DNA from 3 places in the Paenibacillus sp. FSL L8-0708 genome. Region 2 is predicted to be linked to each of the others. Evidence: riboswitches for the same ligand, from Rfam matches in the RefSeq annotation. Region 2 holds a riboswitch; each other region holds the start of a gene.
The links. A riboswitch is a leader RNA that binds a small molecule or an ion and turns the genes downstream of it on or off. The one in region 2 is predicted to bind cyclic di-AMP.
Positions count from the first base shown of each region.

Region 1 (7,074 bases), 3.7 Mb from region 2:
ACAGCGAATGACAGCGAAAGACTATGCTTCGGCGGTATCGGACTCAGGAGTCCAGCGAATGATCATTCTTAGGCGTATCGGACTCAGCAGACGTTATAAGCAGGAAAATCCGCCATTTGGAGTATTATCGGACCGCATAGCTCCTATTGGAGGGAAAATCACCGTATAAGAGCCAGTTTCTAAGGAATAGCTGCACTGGGGTCCGATAAGTTGCTGAAAAGGCGATAAATTAGTAAATAGCGTCATTGGAGTCCGAAAGCCTCAGCAGGAGATCATGGTAGCAGTAGCAGTAGTGGTAGCAGTAGACCCGGCGAATGATCATACTTCGGCGGTGTCGGACTCAGGAGTCCAGCGAATGATCATTCTTCGGCGTATCGGACTCAGCAGACCTTATAAGCAGGAAAATCCGCCATTTGGAGTATTATCGGACCGCATAGCTCCTAATGGCGGAAAAACCACCGTATAAGAGCCTGTTTCTAAGGAATAGTTGCGCTGGAGTCCGATGAGTTGCTGAAAAGGAGATAAATTAGTAAATAGCGTCATTGGAGTCCGAAAGCCTCAGCAGGAGATCATGGTAGCAGTAGCAGTAGCAATAGACCGAGCAAATGACTATACTTCAGCGGTATCGGACTCAGCAGACCTTATATGCAGGAAAATCCGCCATTTGGAGTATTATCGGACCGTATAGCTCCTAATGGCGGAAAAATCACCGTATAAGAGCCCATTTCTAAGGAATAGCTGCGCTGGAGTCCGATGAGTTGCAGAAAAGGCGATAAATTAGTAAATAGCGTCATTGGAGTCCGAAAGCCTCAGCAGGAGATCATGCATCTAGCGCAGCTTAATAATCTAGCAGACGTCCATTATCATGCCATTGCCCGTACATTTTATTTTCTTTAGTGTTTGCTATGAATTTGTCTAATTTAATCTTAAATAAATCTGGCTGATGTTTATTGCTTTGGATCGTGTCGATCCGAACTCTTTTATAAAGGGCTGGAAAGGCTGTGAAATTCTCATATACTTGACTGTCCTCTTTTAGCCTTTGCTCTATAATCTTATCTACTATAAAAGAATCAGGGTTCATATCAGGAAGTACCCGTTTTCCTTCAGCACTCATTAACCCCAGCTTTTCGAGGCGGCGGACACGCTCTTTATTCAATTCAGTCCAAGAGCTTCTTTTGCTTCGGGGAGAGAGTCTTTGCGCCAGCTCCGTTTCCGAAATTTTCTTTTTCACTCCATCGATCCATCCAAAACACAAACATTCCTCAACTACGTCCAAATATAGCAACGTTTCTGGGTTTGACGTCATACTAACGAGAACCCAACAAGATTTTTCAGTCTTAGAATTCTCCTGCAGCCAAACTCTTAAATCTTCTCTCGTTTTTACTGTAATTAGATTTTTAATCTCCATAATTAAAATACAATTTCCTTTCTAGGTATGGAGTGGAGCGTCTTGCCCATCCGAGATTAAATTGCTTTTGCAGGAACCTGATACCAAAAAAGAGCATAGTCATTCATGGTGGAAGCATGGCCTAACTGCCGTAACATAGTAGATACATTGCCTCTATGATAAGTCCCGTGATTGGCGACTTGCAACACAATTTCTGATAGGCGTGTTTGGCGGATTCCGGCGAATGGATTGTCAAGCAGAATGGTTTGCTCCAAATCGGATTGATTGTGTAACCATGCTTTGTATTGTTCCGATAGCTGGGCAAAGATATTTACGTATTCATCCACAGAATCTAGAATGCTCAAATTTAGCGGGATACTTTGTTGAAAAGCCTCTGGCATGGCAGTGCCTGTTAATACAAGATACCACATCGTATCAACCGCATAGATATGGCTAAGGGCATGAGCGATGGTGGGAAATGAGCTGTTCACTTCTTGACTTAGCACAGAAGGCGGGAGTTCCTTGATTCTCCCCAGGATAGTTTGGTTTGCCCATGTGTGGTATTTAAACATTTCTACTGGATAATTTGTCATTCGTACATTCTCCTTTTGAATGGTCATGGATTTGTTTTTTGTTACTGTAGTTAATATAAAAGAAGAAGTATGACATCAGACTGTCATACTTCTTCATAAAGTTTGAGTGTGTTTTGAAGCTGCTCTTTTAAAATACCTCGCAATGCAGGGGGTTCGAGGACTTCGGCGCCGCTGCCAAAACTCAGCAGAATGGACCAAAGCCAACGTGCTTCCAATGGCTTATACACAGGAATTCGCATCGTCATGCTTTTATCGGAATGAAATTCCTTGTCGACTTGATGAAACTGATCCAAAGCTTCTGCCAAAGCCTCAGGGCCTACCCGGATCACTATTTCCTCCACCTGATCTGCCCTGTTTGAACAGCCAGCCTCTTTGGGTACCTCATGTTGCGAATGAAAGGTATCCTGCGTCAGGAACAAATTCAGCATCCGGGAAAGTCGGAACTCCCTATAGTCCTGCCGAGCCCGGCAATAACCATAGATGTACCAGTTGCTATATTTAAAATGAAGCTTTACCGGTTCCATTTCACGGGTTGTACGTTCATTTTTTACACTGATGTAATCAAAACGGACAACATTTCGTTCCGATATAGCCGCACGTAAAAGAGGAAGTGCGTCAGGATCCGTACGCCGGGTTTCAAGATCCACCGCGAGACTAGAGGTCTGTGGCTCCGTTCCAATCGTTTGCAGCCGTTCAATGGTTCCTTGCGTATGCTCATCTTCAAACACGGAAGAAAGACTGTTAAGTACAGTAATCAGAGAAGTGACATCATACGAACGGAGCAGGCTTTTATCCATTTTATATCCGTCCATGATGCCATATCCACCTTTAGTACCCTGATACGATACGACCGGGATGCCAGCGGCACAAATCACATCGATATCCCTATAGATTGTTCGCTGGGAAACCTGAAACTCTTCAGCCAGCTTGGAGGCAGATAAAACTTCGTGGTTCAATAGTTTGTAGATCATAGAAATCAATCGTTCCAATTTCATGTGTGCATTCCCACCCATTAGTCCATTTCGTGTTACAGCGTGATTATATCATAGATTTTTTCGGGCTAATTTTGGGAGGGAGGAGTTTTGTTGTTGGTGATGAAGAAATATCCTATGACAGAGTCTGACAGAGCTGATTAATCTATTTACAGATTAAATCCGCAGGCTCGCCTGATAAATCATTAACAGAAATAATAGCATCGTTTTTTTTCACAGGTGGTGTCCAATATTGCTCATTCCCAGGCAGGTCATCGAACCATTCGGCGTCCTTTGGACAATCTAGAATCATAAATTTTCCGTATTCCTGATCTCTGGATTGATGGTATTTGAGATAGGCTTTCCCGTTATCAATGGCGAGAATTTCTATTTTTCCTGAGGTGTGGCTCATGGATAAGCGTACTCTTTTGCCAAGTCCTGAGGTTCTGGCTTTGGCTTCTTCTACAATTTGATAGACTTGCTCGAGCGGTAATACGAAATCCCGGTTTCCGGCTACGGGCCGGTTCACAAAGAAGTAGTAGGGTGTAACGCCAGCCCATGAAAGCCGGTCCAGTAGTTCCCCTAAAATAACGGGATCATCGTTGATGCCTTTGAGGATGGGGGTCTGATTTACGACAATTGCCCCTGCGTTGTGGAGAGCTTTAAATGCTTTTTTGGCTTCAGGTGTAATTTCACGAGGATGATTGATGTGCGCCATAACATAGATTCGTTTGTCTTCGGTAGAGTAAGTACGAATCAGCTCCAGCAGCTCTTCGTCTTCAGAGATCCGCATCGGATTAAATACGGGAATTTTGGAACCCAGTCTAATGATCTTAACATGCTCAATGCTTCTTAGATTTTCAATAATGGATCTTAGCTTCGGTGTGGAGAGAATTAAACTGTCCCCGCCCGTAAGAAGTACGTTGTTAATCTCCGGATTATTTGCGATATACTCCAAGCCCGGAGAGACATCAGCCATCGCCTCTTTCACGTCATTTCGGAACAGACGCTTACGGAAACAGTAGCGGCAATAAGCCCCGCAGACCTCGGATACAATCAGTAGTGCAGTGGTTCTATACTTGTGCTGACAACCAGGTACCACATAATTCGTGTCCTCATCGGAGGCGTCCCAGCGCCCATACTCCAGCAGTTCACCTTCGTTAGGAATAACCAGCTTACGGATGGGATCATTTGGATCATCCCAGTTAATCAAAGACAGATAGTAGTCATTTACACGAAAAACAAATTTGTCCGTAATTTCTTTCAGATTCTCTTTTTCCAGCTCAGACAACATAGCTATTTTGTTAATATCCGTGAAGTACTTTACCTTTTGCACGTACATCTCTCCTTTGTCTCGTAGTGTGAGAAATGAGGGAGCCTTAGTGTCAAAGGCCAATCTACTGCCAGCAGGGTCCAAAAAAGCACAAAAAGAGACCCTTAGCAAGGGTCTCTGGTTATGTAAATAACATGAAAAGCAGACCCATCCACTGCTGACGAGGTTAGCTGACGGACTCGGGTAAGATGGTACCCTACATTCTAATGCTCAATGATTCGCCCCAATTAACTGGTTCCCCCGCTTTTCAACTGTAAAAGTTGGAAATTAAGCGTAGATAAAGTATACCCTATCAAGTTTTGAAAAGTCAAAAGAGAATCCTGGATTCACTTTCAATTGCTAGCGCTACTTCCGCCGAGTAGTTTAGGCAACAGCGTTAGCAGCTTCTCCCGGGTTAACGCATCACTAGAGTTCCATTTGCTTCCGTCGAGCAGATAAACATGTCCCTGACGTACTGCCGGGAGATTGTTCCAAAGTGAACTGTCTAGTAGCCGTTCCATCGCAGCTCGCGAGTCTTTGCGTTCCGGAATGAACATGAAGATATGATCTCCGGCGTAGGCAGGCAGTCGCGTTGGATCAACTTCGGCGAACCCTAACTCTTCGTCCAATATGGCCTGGATCTCTTCGGTCGGTTGTAAACCACATGGGGCATAAAGCGCAGTGGAGAATCCGGACATTCCCATAGCATACAGATGATCTCCATGATCATAGACCAAAGCAGAGGCGGTTTCTCCAACTTGGAGGGTTGTCGTGTAAAGCTGCTGCCACATGGCAGCGTTTTTGATTGTGAATGACTCCAGCCATGCTTCGGCTTCGCGCTGTTTACCTAGCCAACTGCCTAATGTCCGCATTCGGTTGTCGAGAGGCGCAAATGAATCAAAGGTGAGTGTCGGAGCGATACCAGAAACTGCTCTGTAGGCTCTTTCATCACTATTTGCCAAAATGATCAAATCTGGGTTTAGGGAAGCGGTCAACTGCGGGTCCAGTGGAAACCCGACGTTGGCGAGCTTCTTAAGCCGATGTTTATAGACGCTGTTCCGGGCGAATGCTTCATCTCCACCGATAGGCTTTACGCCTAACGCGAGAAGGTCGCCAAGTGTTTCGCCATGATAGACAATACGTTTCGCTCGCTCTGGAATCTCCACCTCATGACCCGTCCAATCCTTGACGGTAAGCTTACGACCTTTCTGATGTGCATATTGTCCGGGTGTAACTCCGGTTTTTTGCCGAAAGCGGCGGCTGAAATAGTATTCGTCCGAGAAGCCGACCAGTCTGGCGATTTCCCGCAGTGGTTCAGTCGATTCCTGCAGGAATCGTTTGGAATGATTAATGCGCAGATCCGTCAGGTATTCAAGCGGCTTTTTACCCGTAAGCTGCTGAAAGATCGGTGTATATTGCCAGATTGATATTCCCGCCAGTTCAGCTAACTGCTTCACGGTGATACTCTCTGTATAATGCTCCTGAATGAATGTTATGGTCTTTTCTACGGATTCCGTAGGACTTGGCAGGTGTTTGGAAGGGTAATTATGCTCAAAAAGTAGCAGCAGCAATTCTTGGAATTTTAATTGTCGCTTGAATTGTTGTACATCATCGGTGTTATTCCTGTTCATGAGCAGGTCTTCGACTAGTCGGATTACCTTGGTGAACGGGTGCACAATTAACTCCCGTCTGCCGGAAAGCAGCTCTCCAGAATATCGTTTAGGAAGCTTGGTTGTATAAATTGCTGTAAAGGTGATGAGGTAATAATACAACGTCAGCTCCTGGTTGTCCGTACTATAGGAGATTCCAGGAGATAGTAGATAACATTTATCCGTACTTAGTATCACGCTTTGATCATCGAGGTTCAATTGTCCGTTCCCTCCAGTAAATATGAGAAGGGTATAGTCCTGGGTTGTACGCGTTATAGAGCTTGAATCGGCAGCTTGAATCATCAGTTCGGCCTCGTTTAGCTGAAATAGCAGAGAGTGGAGTGGGGGGCAGGACGATGATGTATGCAGCATGGGTTCAGCCTCCGTTCATTTGGTGAGAATGATTATCAATGAATTCATTGTATATAAAAAAAAGAAGCATATCAACAGCTGTTGACATGCTTCTTGCAGTTTTTTATCAGCCTTGTGTTAAACTCTTCATCACAGAAGGTTATTTCATATTCAATAGCTGTGGAATTTCGCCAAGCAGCCATTCTCTTGTTGTCGCATCACTTGAAGTCTTCATGATGTCTTGTGTATAGACATATCCGTTCTTGACAGCAGGAAGGCTCTTCCAGATAGGGCTCTTTAATAGATTCTCTGTGGATTGTTTTGCTTCTTCTGCCACTGGAGTCAAGAGGAATATCCGGTCTCCGGCATATTCTTTCAGGACTTCCATGGATACTTCCTGGAACCCTTTACCTTCATCAAGGATCGTCTGAATAGCTGGAGTTGCCTTGAAGCCATTCTCCCCATAGAGTACCTGGGAAAGTCCGGTTGCTGCCATTATAAACAGTCTGTCTCCTGGATAATAAGTGAAGACCGCAGCCGTTTCGCCCTCTTTCATGCCTGCGGATTTCAATTGCTTCCACATGTTCTCTTCAGCGGTTTTATACTGCGCAAGCCATGCTTCTGCTTCAGCCGTTTTCCCAACAATTCCACCAATGTCCAGCATACGTTCCTGGAGTGGGGCAAAGGTATCAAATATTATAGTGGGTGCAATTTTGGAGAGCTGTTCAAAATCAGCTTCATCTGTGCCCGCATAGATGATCAGGTCAGGCTGAAGCTCCAATGTTTTTTCCAGATTGATAGGGAAGCCTAC
Region 1 covers NZ_JBBPBC010000001.1:2,876,511-2,883,584, forward strand. The annotation lists gene NYE58_RS13425 (hypothetical protein) at 275-466, shown strand; gene NYE58_RS13430 (YdeI/OmpD-associated family protein) at 839-1,408, opposite strand; gene NYE58_RS13435 (DinB family protein) at 1,465-1,980, opposite strand; gene NYE58_RS13440 (helix-turn-helix transcriptional regulator) at 2,064-2,975, opposite strand; gene NYE58_RS13445 (KamA family radical SAM protein) at 3,118-4,293, opposite strand; cyclic di-AMP (ydaO/yuaA leader) riboswitch at 4,425-4,568, opposite strand; gene NYE58_RS13450 (AraC family transcriptional regulator) at 4,617-6,284, opposite strand; gene NYE58_RS13455 (ABC transporter substrate-binding protein) at 6,424-7,074, opposite strand, start outside.
Region 1: another riboswitch for cyclic di-AMP. It lies ahead of NYE58_RS13445 (KamA family radical SAM protein); the one in region 2 lies ahead of NYE58_RS30725 (alpha/beta fold hydrolase).

Region 2 (7,074 bases):
CATAGGACTCCAATTCGTCGAGCACCCATTTACGATAAGCCTTATAGCCGCCTATCAGCCGGTAAGCATGAATATCCATTAAAGAGAGTACGGTCGCAGTTGTACGGCTGCGCATACCTCCCCTCCAGCAGAATACTGCTTTGTCTCCTTGAATCGCTGCAAATTCTTTGACAAAAGAAGGCAGTTTTGCCGCAGCAATCTCCAAACCACGTTCTTTCGCGGCCTGCACACTTGTCTGTTTATACAACGTCCCTACTTCAGCCCGTTCCTGATCATCAAAAAAGGGAATATTCAAACTATCCGGCAGCGTTGCATCTTTATATTCAGAAGGAGATCTAACATCAATAATGGTGATCTGCTTCTTGTTTTTTAACACTCTAAGTTCTTCCAGTGTAATGTCCTGAAACAATATGCTCTCTCCTCTGGTGGCTAACCTTCATAATTTGCTCTAAGCTGATATACAACAGTTATTCCACAGCAGCTATAACCGTAATCTGACCCGGATGCTCTTCCGTTACCTCTCCGATCAATGCCGCTTCTACCCCTGCATCTACTAACTCTTTTAGCAAATCTTCGCTTTGTTCGGGGGCCACAGAGATCAGCAATCCGCCAGAAGTCACAGCGTCACATAGAATATAGCGGCTTAGTTGGTCCATCTCTTCCGGATAAAGAATGCTGCCTTCCAGATGGGCAAAGTTATTCTTAGTGCCTCCTGGAACAAATCCCTGTTCCGCAAGCTCTCTTACTCTTGGCAGCATCGGTACATCGTCTTGACGAATGATCAGGCCCGTGCCGCTCCCTTTAGCCATTTCCGAGGCATGTCCCAGTAGCCCAAATCCGGTAACATCTGTACAAGCATGTACATCATAAGGCTCCATGATTTCAGCCGCTTTTTTATTCAAAGTAGACATTACTGTCGTAAGGCGTGTGGTTTCTTCAGGAGATAGCTGATCCTTTTTAATGGAAGTTGTTAAGATCCCCACACCGATAGGCTTCGTTAGAATCAGCTTGTCTCCCACCTTGGCGCCCGCATTCGTTCTTACTTTGTCAGGATGCACAAGGCCCGTAACGGCCAATCCGAATTTGGGCTCTTTATCGTCGATGGAATGTCCGCCCACAAGAGTAGCTCCTGCTTCCTGTACTTTATCCGCTGCACCGCGCAAAATGTCACCAAGAACGCTTTTATCTAAAACAGAAATAGGAAAAGCCACAATATTAAGCACCGTAAGCGGCTTTCCACCCATCGCATATATATCGCTTAATGCATTGGCTGCTGCAATTTGACCAAATGAATAGGGATCATCCACGATCGGCGTGAAAAAATCAACAGTTTGCACTAACGCTAATTCATCACTTAAACGATACACCCCTGCATCATCACTAGTATCAAGACCTACTAGTAGATCCGGGTTAGGAACAGTTGGTGGCAGACTGCGAATAACCTGCATGAGATCGGCGGGACCGATTTTGCAGCCGCAGCCCCCTTTTGAAGATAATGAAGTCAGTTTTATAGTTTCAGCTTGAGACATCATGACTCAGCTCCTTTAGTATGAATTATCTTAATCTTACACGAGTAGATCGCATTGTACAAAAAGCAAGAGTAGCAGATGTGCTGCTTGTTACGCCTTCCTCTATACACTTACTATCACTACTTAGGTCTACCGTTCTTTCCCACGTCGGGTGAGCTATATTTGATGCTGTGGTAGGGTGGGACATTAAGTGGCGTTCTAGGTACAATATGCTTGTAAATGTTCAACATCCATCGGTTAGTAAAATAACCAAAGGCTGGCTCATTCGTAGATTTTACTACTGATAAGCCAGCCTTTAGTTGGATGTCCATTATATTAGGGAAATCCTTGAAATCCTTCCTAAAAACATCCTATTATTAGGGAGGATTTCCCTAATCCACTTTCTAGGAGCCATAATCTCCTTCATTTTAGGGAGAATTCCCCTAAATTTCAACCCAAAAGGACGTCCAATAGCCAGCTCGTGCTCCCTGGCTATTGGACGTCTTTTTTCTCACTTAAACGCTTCGCTTGTGAAGGTCTCCCAATAGATCAGCTAATCTGCTGACTGCCCTGCTGCTTCTCTAAGAAACGTTGAAGAATCGCATTGAATTGCTCCGGTTGGCACAGATTACTTGGATCTAATGCGTTCGGAATAATCGCCAACTGCGCCTGCGGCAGCTGAGACACCATTTCCTTCATACAATTCACTCCAAATTCATTAAAGTCCCCTACAATACACAAAGCGGGACGTTTAAAAGCCTTTAAACATCTGGTGTAATCAACATGGCTCGTAGCCAGCCTTTGCCGATATAGCTCCCGGGGGCGTTTGTCCAGCAGTCCTCTTCTAATCTCATTGTAGGCCAGACTCCAGCGCTCTCGGTACATCATCCGAATCGAAGGCAACACCAGCTCGCTTGGGAGATAATACATTAGTAAACTGCAATATGCTGCCATAGTTTGTATTTTCCCTACTATTGTTGATCCGTGAGTCCTACAAAAGCTATCCGCGACCACAATTGCTTTTACACGCTCAGGATATTGTTTGGCAATATGCTGAACGACTAAGCCACCATAGGCGATTCCTACAAAAACTGCTTCACGGATACCTAGGTCATTCAACAGCATAATCAGATCCAGACATTGCGTCTCAATAATCTCATGTGGGGCCTCCAGCAGTTTACCAGACTTGCCATTCCCCCGTAAATCGCACAAAATCACTTTATATTTATCGGAAAAATACTCCAGCTGTGGTTTGAACATACTGTGTGTTAATCCATGTCCATGGATAAACACAACCGGAGTGCCAGTTCCATTGATTTCATAATAGAGCGAAGTTCCGTTCAGTTTAGCGATAGGCAAAGGTAACACCTCTTTCATAATAAATTCTACGACTATATCTGCTTAAAAACGCAGCAAAAAACCACAGAGGGATTCTCTGTGGCTATTCATCACTAAACACGCCATTCATCCTCTCTCCATACGCTTACGAGGTTAGCTGTCGGATTCGGGCAGTGAGAGTTGCCCTACCTGCAGGGATGCATATTATGCACCCGGAACAGGATTCACCCCATAACCAGTGCCGACTCTCACATCGGCTGCCAGTTGTTGGTTCCCCCGCTTTCCAGAAACGGAAATTAAGCGGATTGCTTATGTAATTGTAAATTTAAGATAATTCTCAGTTCTGAGATGAATCATACTCTTGTAAGGTTTTCTTGTAAAGGAGGGCTCTGGTCAAAATAATGTTGAAAGCAATGCTTTTCATTTCATATTAAGCATACTCTTCATTTTCTCTTTCTTTTGCTCTTGTTTACTCGTTTTCTTTAGAAAAACAGCTCTGAAGCAAGCGAAAAAGGGGGTGATTCACCAGTACTTTCCTATTTAATAAGAAACGACAATCTTCAATACCAATATTGGGCCAGTTTCTGTACCTTGGGGTGTTCGTCGTTTCTATGTCCCCGATCCGTTTGGCAAGCTTGTTAATATTATTTCACATGAACAGCACGAATGATTTCATAAAAAAGAAAAAAGCTAAGCAGAATCAGAGATCTCCCCCTGTCCACTTAGCTTCCTTTTACAATACTATGGCTACAAAAGATCGGCGTTTTTCAATGCATGCTCCCAGCTTGGAAAAAAGAACAGCGCACTTCTCATAAGCTCTGGGTCGCTTTGCTTTACTTGTTTTTTACTGATTGAGCTTCCGTCGCTTTGCAGCTTTTTGATCCGACTTAATACTTCATCAGCCTCCAAAGGAATTTCCATTGAAACACTCCTTTCTCAGTGACCTGTTTCCCTTCATTTTCTCCATAATATGTTTATTTATTCCGTACTCTTAATTTCCCCAGATTAAACCATCTGATAGATGGGTTGTTCAGCAATGAACCGGGTAGGAAGCATGGGATATTTGTCTGCTAAGATTTCAGCTAAATATTTCATCCCCGGCGCTTCACTCTCCGCATGACCTAACATGATGAGCGCTTTAGATTTTCCTTGGTGCCCTGCATCCCGCACATATTCCGGAGTCTCCCACTCTGGTCCCTCTCCAGCGATAATTAAATCAAGATTGTGATCATTAAAAAGCGGAATAGCCATCATCCCGCCTCCTCTGTAACCTACTAATATCCCTACACGTTTGCAGGACAGAGACAGGTCACCAGCAGCGCGTACATAAGAGATGCCTAGCTTACTTTTAATATACTGAGCAGCTTCCATTACAGTCATAGCAGGAATAGTGAGAATCGTAGCAGCCGCTTGCTGCTCTTCCACATAGTCTGACCAATCCAGCTCTCGCAGCAAACCCATCATAATCCCATCCGGCTCTTGCCGATGCCAATAATCATGATAACGAAAAATAGCTATTGGGGAATGTTCGATCAGACTTTTTTTCGCATGATAAACCGGATCACCTTCTAACCACTCGTTCGCCGCATGATGGCTATAAAATACACCTTCATGCGTGATCAGCAAATTGGCTCCTAACGCTATTGCTTGCTCCACAATATTTTGTGTGGAAGAAAAGGCCGTAATAATCCCTGTGACTTCAGTTTCCGGTTCCCCTGGGTTCAGAATATCCACAGTCCCTTCTACCTGTTCCACAGTTCCCATTAAATCTTTCAAAATCGCTCTAATCGTGAGGCTCACTATCATCATCCCTCGGTTCAAAATCTAATAAATCTTTCTGCCTTTAAGATCCTCAATTCCGCTCTTGCGGTAAAAATACGTATTGATCCGATCTCTCCATTCCTGCGCATGCTCTGCTTGCTCTTCAAGACGTTGCTTCACTTGCACATACAATCCACTATCCATGCTGCCTTCAAGTGATTCCCATGTTGCTAGAAGCTGTGCAGCCTGCTCTGCCCCCTCGAAATGAGTATCGTAGATATGTTGTATAACCGTTTGTCCCGATTGCAGAACATGCGTGTATGGAACATGATGGAAGAACAGCAGCAGCTCTTCTGGACAAGACGCTAGATTCTCATAATTTGATGCATTAAGACCTATATACTGTCCGCTATACCCCGTTCCCGATTTGACTGAACGATCCACACCAATGCCCTTATGATCCGCATAATGGTACGTTCCCCACTTGGCGTATTCATATCCATCCACATTCGGCCCATAATGATGATCCGGATTAACCATCCAGCCCACACCTAATGGAGCTGTGTAAAATTCGTAAATCCTCCATGAGTCCATTAACATCCCGCGAATAGCAGCCACTAGACCTTCATCAGTGCCAAAGGTAAGGCGAATCCATTCCTCAGCTATTTCTTTTGCCGTCAGCTCCGGATTCCAAATTAATCTCCCATATCCATACAGATTGGCTTGAGCTAACCCATGCCCCGTCCAGTTCATGTCATCCCCAACATTAGTTACAGCAGCCACACCATTATATTTATTTCCCCACACCGATCCGTCCACAATATGTTTCACAAGTGTAGTTTGCCCTTTGGCATAAGTATTGAAATCAAGGACTTCTTTCCACTGTGGAACGAGATAACAGAGATGCCGCTGCTGCCCTGTATATTCTTGAGCAATCTGAAACTCCATCAGATGATTGGTATGTTCCAGTGCGCCAAACAGCGGAGATACCGGTTCTCTGACTTGAAAATCCATCGGTCCATTCTTGATTTGCAGCACTACATTATCATTAAATCGGCCATCCAATGGTTTGAAATGATCATACGCTGCTCTGGCCCGATCTGTCTTACGGTCACGCCAATCCTGCTTGCAGTTATATACGAAACAACGCCAAATCACGATTCCGCCAAACGGCTCCAGTGCTTCTCCCAGCATATTAGCGCCATCGGCATGGTCACGCCCGTAAGTGAATGGCCCTGGTCGATTTTCTGAATCTGCTTTGACCACAAACCCGCCAAAATCAGGGATCACTCGATAAACCTCACCCGCCTTATCTTTCCACCATTGCCGCACCGCTGGGTCCAGTGGATCAGCTGTCTCCAATGCTCCGATCTGTATCGGGCTGGCGAAGTTAGCACTGAGGAATAGCTTAATTCCGTATACGCGGAATATTCCTGCAATTAACGCGATATCAGGCAAATATTGCTCCGTTATAAATAGAGATTCAAGCTCATGAACATTCACATTGTTAATCGAAATCGCGTTGATCCCCACAGAGGACATCAATCTGGCATAATCACGCAGCCGCTTTGTATCGTTAAGAAATTGATTGGACTCGTAAAAAAAGGACCGTCCAGCATAGCCACGTTCAATACTGCCATCAAAATTATCCCAGTGATTAATCATTCGCAGGCCGTTCACCGGATTCATAGACAAATTCAGAGCGTCTATCTCGCTTTCTGTTCCTATCAGCCGTAACAGATGGAATACGCCATACAATATTCCAACAGGCGTTGAAGCACCGACAGCGATACATTGCTCAGTAGCATTTGTACGTATAAGGAAACCTTCAGGACCCAGTGAATCGGTTCGTTCTCCTGCGAATACTCTACTAATTAATGGATTCCCCCCTTGGAAGGTTCCTATAACGATACACGGTCCTTCAGGTTTCGCTGTGAGCAGTGGCGCTTTGCCCAGCATAGAGGTCATCCCCTGTATGAATTCCGCGGCTGCCGCCTGAATCGTCTCGTTGTCCTCCGTTACTACCAACTCAACACACCAATCTATATATTGATTGTATAGAGATCCTGATTTCAGCTGACCATAATTGAGCCAAGCCTCATAAGCGGTATTTGTCATGTTTATTCCTCCCGTATAAATAACCCGCCCTGGATTGAAAAGGACGGGTTCATGATTCGCAAGCTTGAGCAGGTTACCCGCTCTATGATTTGGTGACAGCGTTAAGCAATTGGTGATACGCTGGCTTAGGATTATGCTGCTCATCGAATAGAAATGGCCAATTTTTCCGTCCCCGAACAGGGAAGCCGTCCAGCCATGTATAGTCATCCGCTGCTCCCCAGAAAGTGACTGAGCTAATCACGTCGCGGTATTCTTTCAACAGAGCAAACATCGCTTCATAGCGCTCTGCCTGTAGCTCGAGCAGTTCGGCAGGTGCGACCTTTAAATCCATTCGTTTGTCATCGAAACG
Region 2 covers NZ_JBBPBC010000001.1:6,551,325-6,558,398, forward strand. The annotation lists gene mnmH (tRNA 2-selenouridine(34) synthase MnmH) at 1-409, opposite strand, end outside; gene selD (selenide, water dikinase SelD) at 468-1,529, opposite strand; gene NYE58_RS30725 (alpha/beta fold hydrolase) at 2,058-2,885, opposite strand; cyclic di-AMP (ydaO/yuaA leader) riboswitch at 2,973-3,159, opposite strand; partial or broken gene NYE58_RS30730 (glyoxalase) at 3,406-3,516, shown strand; gene NYE58_RS30735 (hypothetical protein) at 3,594-3,767, opposite strand; gene NYE58_RS30740 (Nif3-like dinuclear metal center hexameric protein) at 3,852-4,646, opposite strand; gene NYE58_RS30745 (alpha-glucuronidase family glycosyl hydrolase) at 4,671-6,725, opposite strand; gene NYE58_RS30750 (endo-1,4-beta-xylanase) at 6,808-7,074, opposite strand, start outside.

Region 3 (7,074 bases), 6.4 Mb from region 2:
CCTGTGAGGTCACGCGTATTACGGAGCGTGTCTTCCGTATTATTTTGACAGAGGGCAAAAATCGCCAGATTCGTCGTATGTGCAGCGCTTTTGGCTATGAGGTGCGAAAGCTGCAACGCATTCGGATTATGAATATTCGCCTGGGGGCATTGCAAACGGGAGAATGGCGGGAGCTGTCTGCTGATGAGAAGAAAGAGCTTGGAGCTACGCTGAACTACGAGTTACTGTAGGAATGTTATTACAATGTTACAGGTCCATATAGAATGTAGTACTCGCAACAAAAAAAGAGCTGTCCGGGGTCTAAGACCTTTGGACAGCTCTTTTTATTACCTTACGAAATCACTTATTCAGCAGAGGGAACAATCCCTGTGAACTCTTTGGATTCTTGATATTTGCGAATGATGGAAACCTCTACCCGGCGATTCTTGCTTCGGCCGGTAGCTGTGTCATTATCCGAAATAGGATGATATTCGCCGTATCCAATCGCACTAAATTTGCGCGGATTTAGATTTGTGTTCTGCAGCAAAATCTTCATGAACTGAAGTGCCCGATCCGCACTCAGATCCCAGTTGGATGAATAGTTGCTATTGGAAATCGGAATATCGTCGGTGTGCCCTTGCACTACTACATCATAATCCGGGAATTGCTGCAGCATCGTTGAGATGGATTTAGCTAATTGCCGCGAATCATCCTTAACAATGGCTTGGCCAGAGGCGAACAATGCGTTATCACTGATCGTAATCATTAGCTGAGATTGATTAAGCTTCGTACTGAGCAGATCAGTTAGGCCGTTGCTCTTAATATATTGATCGAATTGTTTCTTAAGCTTCTCTAAATCCTCTTGTTCCTTTTGTCGTAGCTTTGCCATTTCTGCTTCTTCAGCTTTCTTGGAGGTAGAGCTACCCATCTTATCATTTTTGCCCAGATCTTCTTGAGTCTTACTAGGCATTGCTGCCCGCTCTTCAAGAATACCTGTACCGCCATTAAGTGCGGAACTGAAGGCTTGACTCATCTCTTCAAATTTCTTGGCATCCGTTGCGCTCATAGAATACATAACGATGAACAGAGCCACCAGAAGAGTCATGAGGTCGGAATAAGGTAACAGCCACGATTCATCGGCATGTTCTTCATGCTCTTCGTGTCTAGTCTTTTTGCTCACCTGATCCACCGTCCTTCTCATTTAACTTAACGCGTTGCGAAGGTGTTAGGAATACAGCAAGCTTCTGATTGATGGCAATAGTAGATACACCGGACTGTATGGACAAAAGACCTTCGACCATCATCATTCGAACTTCGATTTCTTGTTTGGAGAGACGTTTCAGCTTATTAGCAATAGGATGCCATAATACGTAACCTGTAAAGATACCAAGCAAAGTGGCGATGAAGGCAGCCCCGATTGCCGCAGCCAATTTGTTCATATCACTCATATCAGCCAGAGCGGCGATGAGGCCGATAACCGCCCCGAGCACCCCAAGGGTAGGAGCATACATACCTGCCTGTGAGAAAATGAGCGCTCCTGCTTTATGTCTATCCTCTGTGGCGTGGATATCCTCCATGAGGACATCACGGACAAAATCCTGATCATTTCCATCAATGATCATCCGCATGCCATTCCTGAGGAAGTTATCTTCTATTTCATCGACCTTTGATTCTAGAGCCAACAGACCTTCACGCCGTGTGATAGAAGCCCATTCCATGAACATAGTGATTAATTCGGGTTTACTGATTAATTTCTTTTTGATAAAAATCATTTTGAACAGACTTGGAATCTTTTTGACCTCGTTGAAAGGAAAGGCCATGAAAATAGACGCTGCCGTACCCACCAAGATAATAACGTAAGCAGCAGGTGTGGCCAAAGCATGAAGTGGAGCGTGCTTGAGGATCATGCCCCAGATTACAGCAACCAAACCAAAAATTAAACCAATTATTGTTGAAATTTCCATTTTGCACCTCGTCCGTGAGATTTAAGATGTGTTCCGACAATGCCGCGTATATCATCCTTGAAACAGCGGCAGGGCACTCTGTGCGAAACCGAATTAACGTATATTCTTATTTATCGACATCATTCGGTTTTTTGTGAAGTCATTTTTTCGGCTATAATGGATAAGGTAAGTAATTATTCATCTGTGAAGAAAACGGAGTGATATACGTGGGTGTAAAGCATGGTAGAGATTACGGTGAAATTCTAACAGATTTGACCGAAGCCGTCGGACGAATTTCCGATGGATATTTATTTTTTGAGATGGATCCGGACGAGTGGCAGGAACTACCCCAAGAATCAAAGCTGGAGGTATGGGAAGCATTGGCTGAGGATCTTTTCTTCGCGCTGGGTAATGAACCTATGATTGAAGTGGGGAGCGGCGTAATTATTTACGATAAGGACACGCACCGCATTAATATTTTAGTTGGCGAAGAGGATTTGGCTTCAGTAGTTTTGATTTAGGCAGAGGAGACGTCTGGACGTAATTTGCCCGTAGTTAGTAGCCCGTGTTAAAATTGATAAAGCCGAGTTATAATCGCTGGGATTTGTGAATACATTAAATCGAAAATATCGCCTTTATCCTGGCACATCCCTTGGACCTCAGAAGCTAAGGGATGTTTTGTTTAACGCCTAAGTCAAGTAAAGGGAACTGCGCACTTTACTGCAATTTTTTGTAAGGGAGGAAACGAATTGTTATTTACGGAAGAGGAACTGCGTGAGGAGATCACCAAGCTGGAGGGCTGGAAGCTGGATAATAATGTTATGGTGCGAAAATATATGTTCAGCCAATATATGAAGGGCATTGCGTTCGTTGATGAAGTAGCCACGATTTCAGAAGCCTTCGATCATCATCCACATATTACGATTGATTATAAAACAGTTACCCTGCGACTTGAATCTAATGAAGAAGATGGGATTACGGCTCTAGATCTTCGAGCGGCGCATGAATTTAATGAAGCCTTTGAAAAAAATCATTAGTTTAGCCAAAATCATAAAATAAACGCCCGTGCATAGATAGTCACCTATCTCATACACGGGCGTTTTTAGTTGCTTGATGGGTTACTTTTTCTCTGAGAGCCAGAGTGCGACGTTGGCGATCTCTTCAGGGGCTAGCTTCTCCTTAAAGGAAGGCATTTGACCACGTCCTTTGGTGACGATGCTGTAGATTTCCTCAGCGTCATGCTGGCCGCCTTCATTCTGAAGACTTGGTCCAACTCCACCTTGAAGCTGATCGCCGTGACAGGTGATACAGCTGGCTTTCACGGTTGCTTCTGCCTTTGCTGCGTCCAGTTGAACTACCGGCATCGTGGGCTTATTTTCTTCCGCTACCTCTTCTTTACCCGGAAGTGTAAACATGAGTACTACCGCAAAGGCACAGGCGGCAAAAAACAAACCGCTCATGATCCATTTCTGCATCCCAATTCGTCCCTTCTATGTAAGCTGCTCCCTACATTATAGCTTATGGTGAAGCGTTATCATAGGGTTTGTGACAAAAAAATGAACGAGAATACAATCATTCTTATGAAATTTCTGGTATTTAATATCATTTGTCATAGACCATGCAATAAAAAGGTTTGTCTCCTGTAGGTGTGCGGCGTTCATACGTATCTGTAATCGTAAATCCACATTTTTGATAAGTTCGAATGGCGCGTTGGTTCCAGGTCAGGACTTCGAGATCTATCTCACGATCAGGATAACGATTCAAGGCTGTCTGGACGATGGCATCCACGAATAGTTTGCCTAAACCATGGCCGCATAGATCGGGGCGCATCCCAACCCCTAAACGGACGACTCCTTCCATAGGGAACAACTGTGCGAATCCGCATAAAACCTCATGTTCATTTAATATGGAGATATATTGTTCCTCCCGGAGCTGCGGATCGCCAAACTCGATGCCAAGGGCCTGCATCTGCTCCCACGGCATCCAGCCATAAATATTATATGGAGGCGTATAGCTCCACTTACAAATAGCTTCTCCGTGAATTGCCTCCATAGGAACTACATGAAAAGTTACCGAGGGATTTATCATAAGGTCAACGATCTCCTTTCACGAGGACATTGCTATATTACTAATTATATACAAAATGGGGGAGGTTCGACTCAGAAAATTTATATGAGGGGAATGTTTTACAAATTATGAGAGGGGTAAATAAGTAATAAGACAAAAAAACAAGCTCTCCTCCAAGAATTACCTTGGAAAAGAGCCTATGTACGTTATTTATTGCACATCATCATTGTCTTCCGATTCAGCAGCAACCGATTTGTAAGCATCTGTGCTCATAATGCGCTTGGCACCAACGTAGCGTTTCACGTAGTAGCTATCACTCAGAGAGCTAATGGTAACACCGCGTGAGGTAGAAGCGTGTGCGAACTTACCTTCACCGACATAAATGCCGACATGGGAGACACCTTTGCCACTTGTATTGAAGAATACAAGATCTCCGGCTCTTATATCATCACGGGAGATTGCTGTGCCCATTTGATATTGGGAACCTGATTGGTGTGGAAGGTTAATGCCAATCTTATCAAACACATACATTGTAAATCCGGAGCAATCAAATCCGTTAGTGGATATACCGCCGGATACGTATTTAGTACCGATGGCCTTGTCAATCACTTTATCCATTTTGGAATCTGCGAAAGCGCTTCCTGCTCCGATGGTGAGGATGATGGAAAAGCTTAGTACTGCTGCTGCTAACTTCTTCTTCAAAAGTGTATACCCCTTCCAAATGCCTACGAGGTTAGCTTAAGGGTTCGGTTGAAGGTCCCCTATGACCCCTCTATATAATGGAGGTCAATTCACCCAAAGTTGGTTCCCCCGTTTTCCTAATAGTTAGGAAACTCGGCTCATACTGTTGATTAGGATTAGCTTGTAATCAATACATGACAAAACCTTTGTAAATAACAACTTAATGATTACAAAAATGTTACTAAAATCTCACTGCGCTAATTGTAACAAACAGAAAGCCGCTTGGCAATCGTTTTTAACATATTAATGCAGAAAAATTGGCATTTTTACGGTAGAAAGGCATATGTAAGCGTTAATAATGACCTAATTTTTAATATAATTGCAATTTTTATCAAATAAACGTGTTTCAATTGGGCTCTAATAGTGTAAAAATATATTATGGAAAAAAGAAAAACCCGAATTTGATTACGGGCATAATCAGATTCAGGTTCATATAGTTGTAATTATGAGGTTATAGTTGTGAGGAAGGTTTCAATCGAAGGCTACAGCTTGATAAGCTGAAGTACTCATTACTCTTTTAGCGCCAACATAACGATTGGCCCAGTAGGCCTGACTGAGTGAAGTGATGGTTACTCCACGCGAAGAGGACGATTGTGCGAATTTTCCGTTTCCAACATAAATGCCGACATGGGATACTCCATTGCCAAGTGTGTTAAAGAACACTAGATCACCAGAACGCAGATTGCTTTTGGATACAGCAGTTCCAACGCTATATTGAGCTTTTGATGTACGAGGTAAAGTAAGACCTACATTCTTGAATACATATTTTGTAAATCCAGAGCAATCAAATCCGGCAGTGCTTGTACCTCCGGTTTTATAGGCAACTCCAATAGTCTTTGAGATTACAGTGTCCATCTTAGAGTCGGCAAAGGCGCTTCCTCCACCAATAGATAATGCCATTACAAGTCCTAGCGCCGCAGCGACGCATTTTTTTCTTAAATTATGTCTTTTCAAAAGATGTACTCCTTCCAAGGCCTGCGAGGTTAGCTTAAGGGTTCGGTAGAAGATTCCCTATGATCCCTGTAAAGCGAGATCAATTCACCCAAAATATGGTTCCCCCACTTCCCGGTGCAAAGGAATTAGGCGTGTTAAGCACCAAGAGAATGACGTTTCGACAGTTACACTTACGATAAATACATTTAGTTATGTAGGAATCGTTTCAATTGATTACAAAATTGTTACTAATAGCACAGGACTTATTGTAACAGAGCTTTTATGATTTTGCAAATACTCTTCAGTTATCCGTAATGAGAAAAAGTCCCAGCTCCTGAATACAGGAATTGGGACCTTTTTATTATGTCAAATAAGGTTAATTTATTGTGGAAATGCTTTGCTACACCATAGATGATATTGTGCAGAGATTCCCCACATTTTTAAGAGCGTAGAAGGTAGTGGTGAGATTTGCCGTATTATAAGTGCCGGCAGGCCGGGACAGAACAGACCCGTCAGTCCGCACACTAGCAGTAAGAGCAAGCCTCCCGCACCAAGTACAATGGAAACACCTATAGCAGGAATCAGTGACCGCAAGCAGATGAACAGTGAGGAGAACATTCCTGTACCGCCGGTGTAACCAAACTGCATATATAGAAGAAACAGGCGCACGATAAAAATATATATAAGCCATGCCAATACGTATGGTACTAAATGAAGTAACAAAGTGTAGTTAAACAAAGAGGATAAGAACAGCCCGTACATTTTTGGAGCAAGCCAGTAAAGCGGCAGCAGGGTCAGAACCCATTCGATTAGGCTAAAGACTAAGACAGGTAGTCCATAGATCTTCATGCCGGGGAAAAAGAACAGTCCGCGCTCGCCCCTTCGCTCCTGGTGGAGCTCATGCAGCAATCCTGCCCTTATGAAAGGAGAAAGCAGAAGTCGCAAGACAACAAGTCCTAGAAGCATCCATAACCAAGTGCGTATCGCAGGGTCAGTATTCAAGCTGAACTGTCCCTCGATATAATACAACAGTCTGCCCATACCGCTGCCGCCGGCGTCTTTATCTGGATAGCGCAGTAGAATTGGAATAATAGCAGATCGGATGAAACCATACATAAAGTAGCCCCAGAGCAGTCGGTAGATGAAGAGCAGAATTAAAATATAAAATTGCTCCTTCATGCTTTGCCAGCCGCGGGTTATCGATGTTCTCACAATCATTCACCTCACCAGACAAGAGTTCCGAGCACGGTTTCAAGTAGTTTAGTTACACTTAACGTCCAGCGAGAGAGCGTCTTGGGCTCTATTTCCGCCAGCCTAAAGTTGTTTAAATGTTTGCTCTCCAATAAGATGGAATGCTCAGGGTCAATCTCAGCAGAGAGAAGAGGCTTATCGCTTAACAATTGAAACGTAG
Region 3 covers NZ_JBBPBC010000001.1:109,013-116,086, forward strand. The annotation lists gene rluF (23S rRNA pseudouridine(2604) synthase RluF) at 1-230, shown strand, start outside; gene motB (flagellar motor protein MotB) at 344-1,159, opposite strand; gene motA (flagellar motor stator protein MotA) at 1,143-1,943, opposite strand; gene NYE58_RS00520 (hypothetical protein) at 2,150-2,443, shown strand; gene NYE58_RS00525 (4a-hydroxytetrahydrobiopterin dehydratase) at 2,672-2,959, shown strand; gene NYE58_RS00530 (c-type cytochrome) at 3,041-3,397, opposite strand; gene NYE58_RS00535 (GNAT family N-acetyltransferase) at 3,525-4,010, opposite strand; gene NYE58_RS00540 (C40 family peptidase) at 4,200-4,691, opposite strand; cyclic di-AMP (ydaO/yuaA leader) riboswitch at 4,697-4,839, opposite strand; gene NYE58_RS00545 (C40 family peptidase) at 5,202-5,630, opposite strand; cyclic di-AMP (ydaO/yuaA leader) riboswitch at 5,688-5,826, opposite strand; gene NYE58_RS00550 (hypothetical protein) at 6,045-6,875, opposite strand; gene NYE58_RS00555 (M1 family metallopeptidase) at 6,887-7,074, opposite strand, start outside.
Region 3: another riboswitch for cyclic di-AMP. It lies ahead of NYE58_RS00540 (C40 family peptidase); the one in region 2 lies ahead of NYE58_RS30725 (alpha/beta fold hydrolase).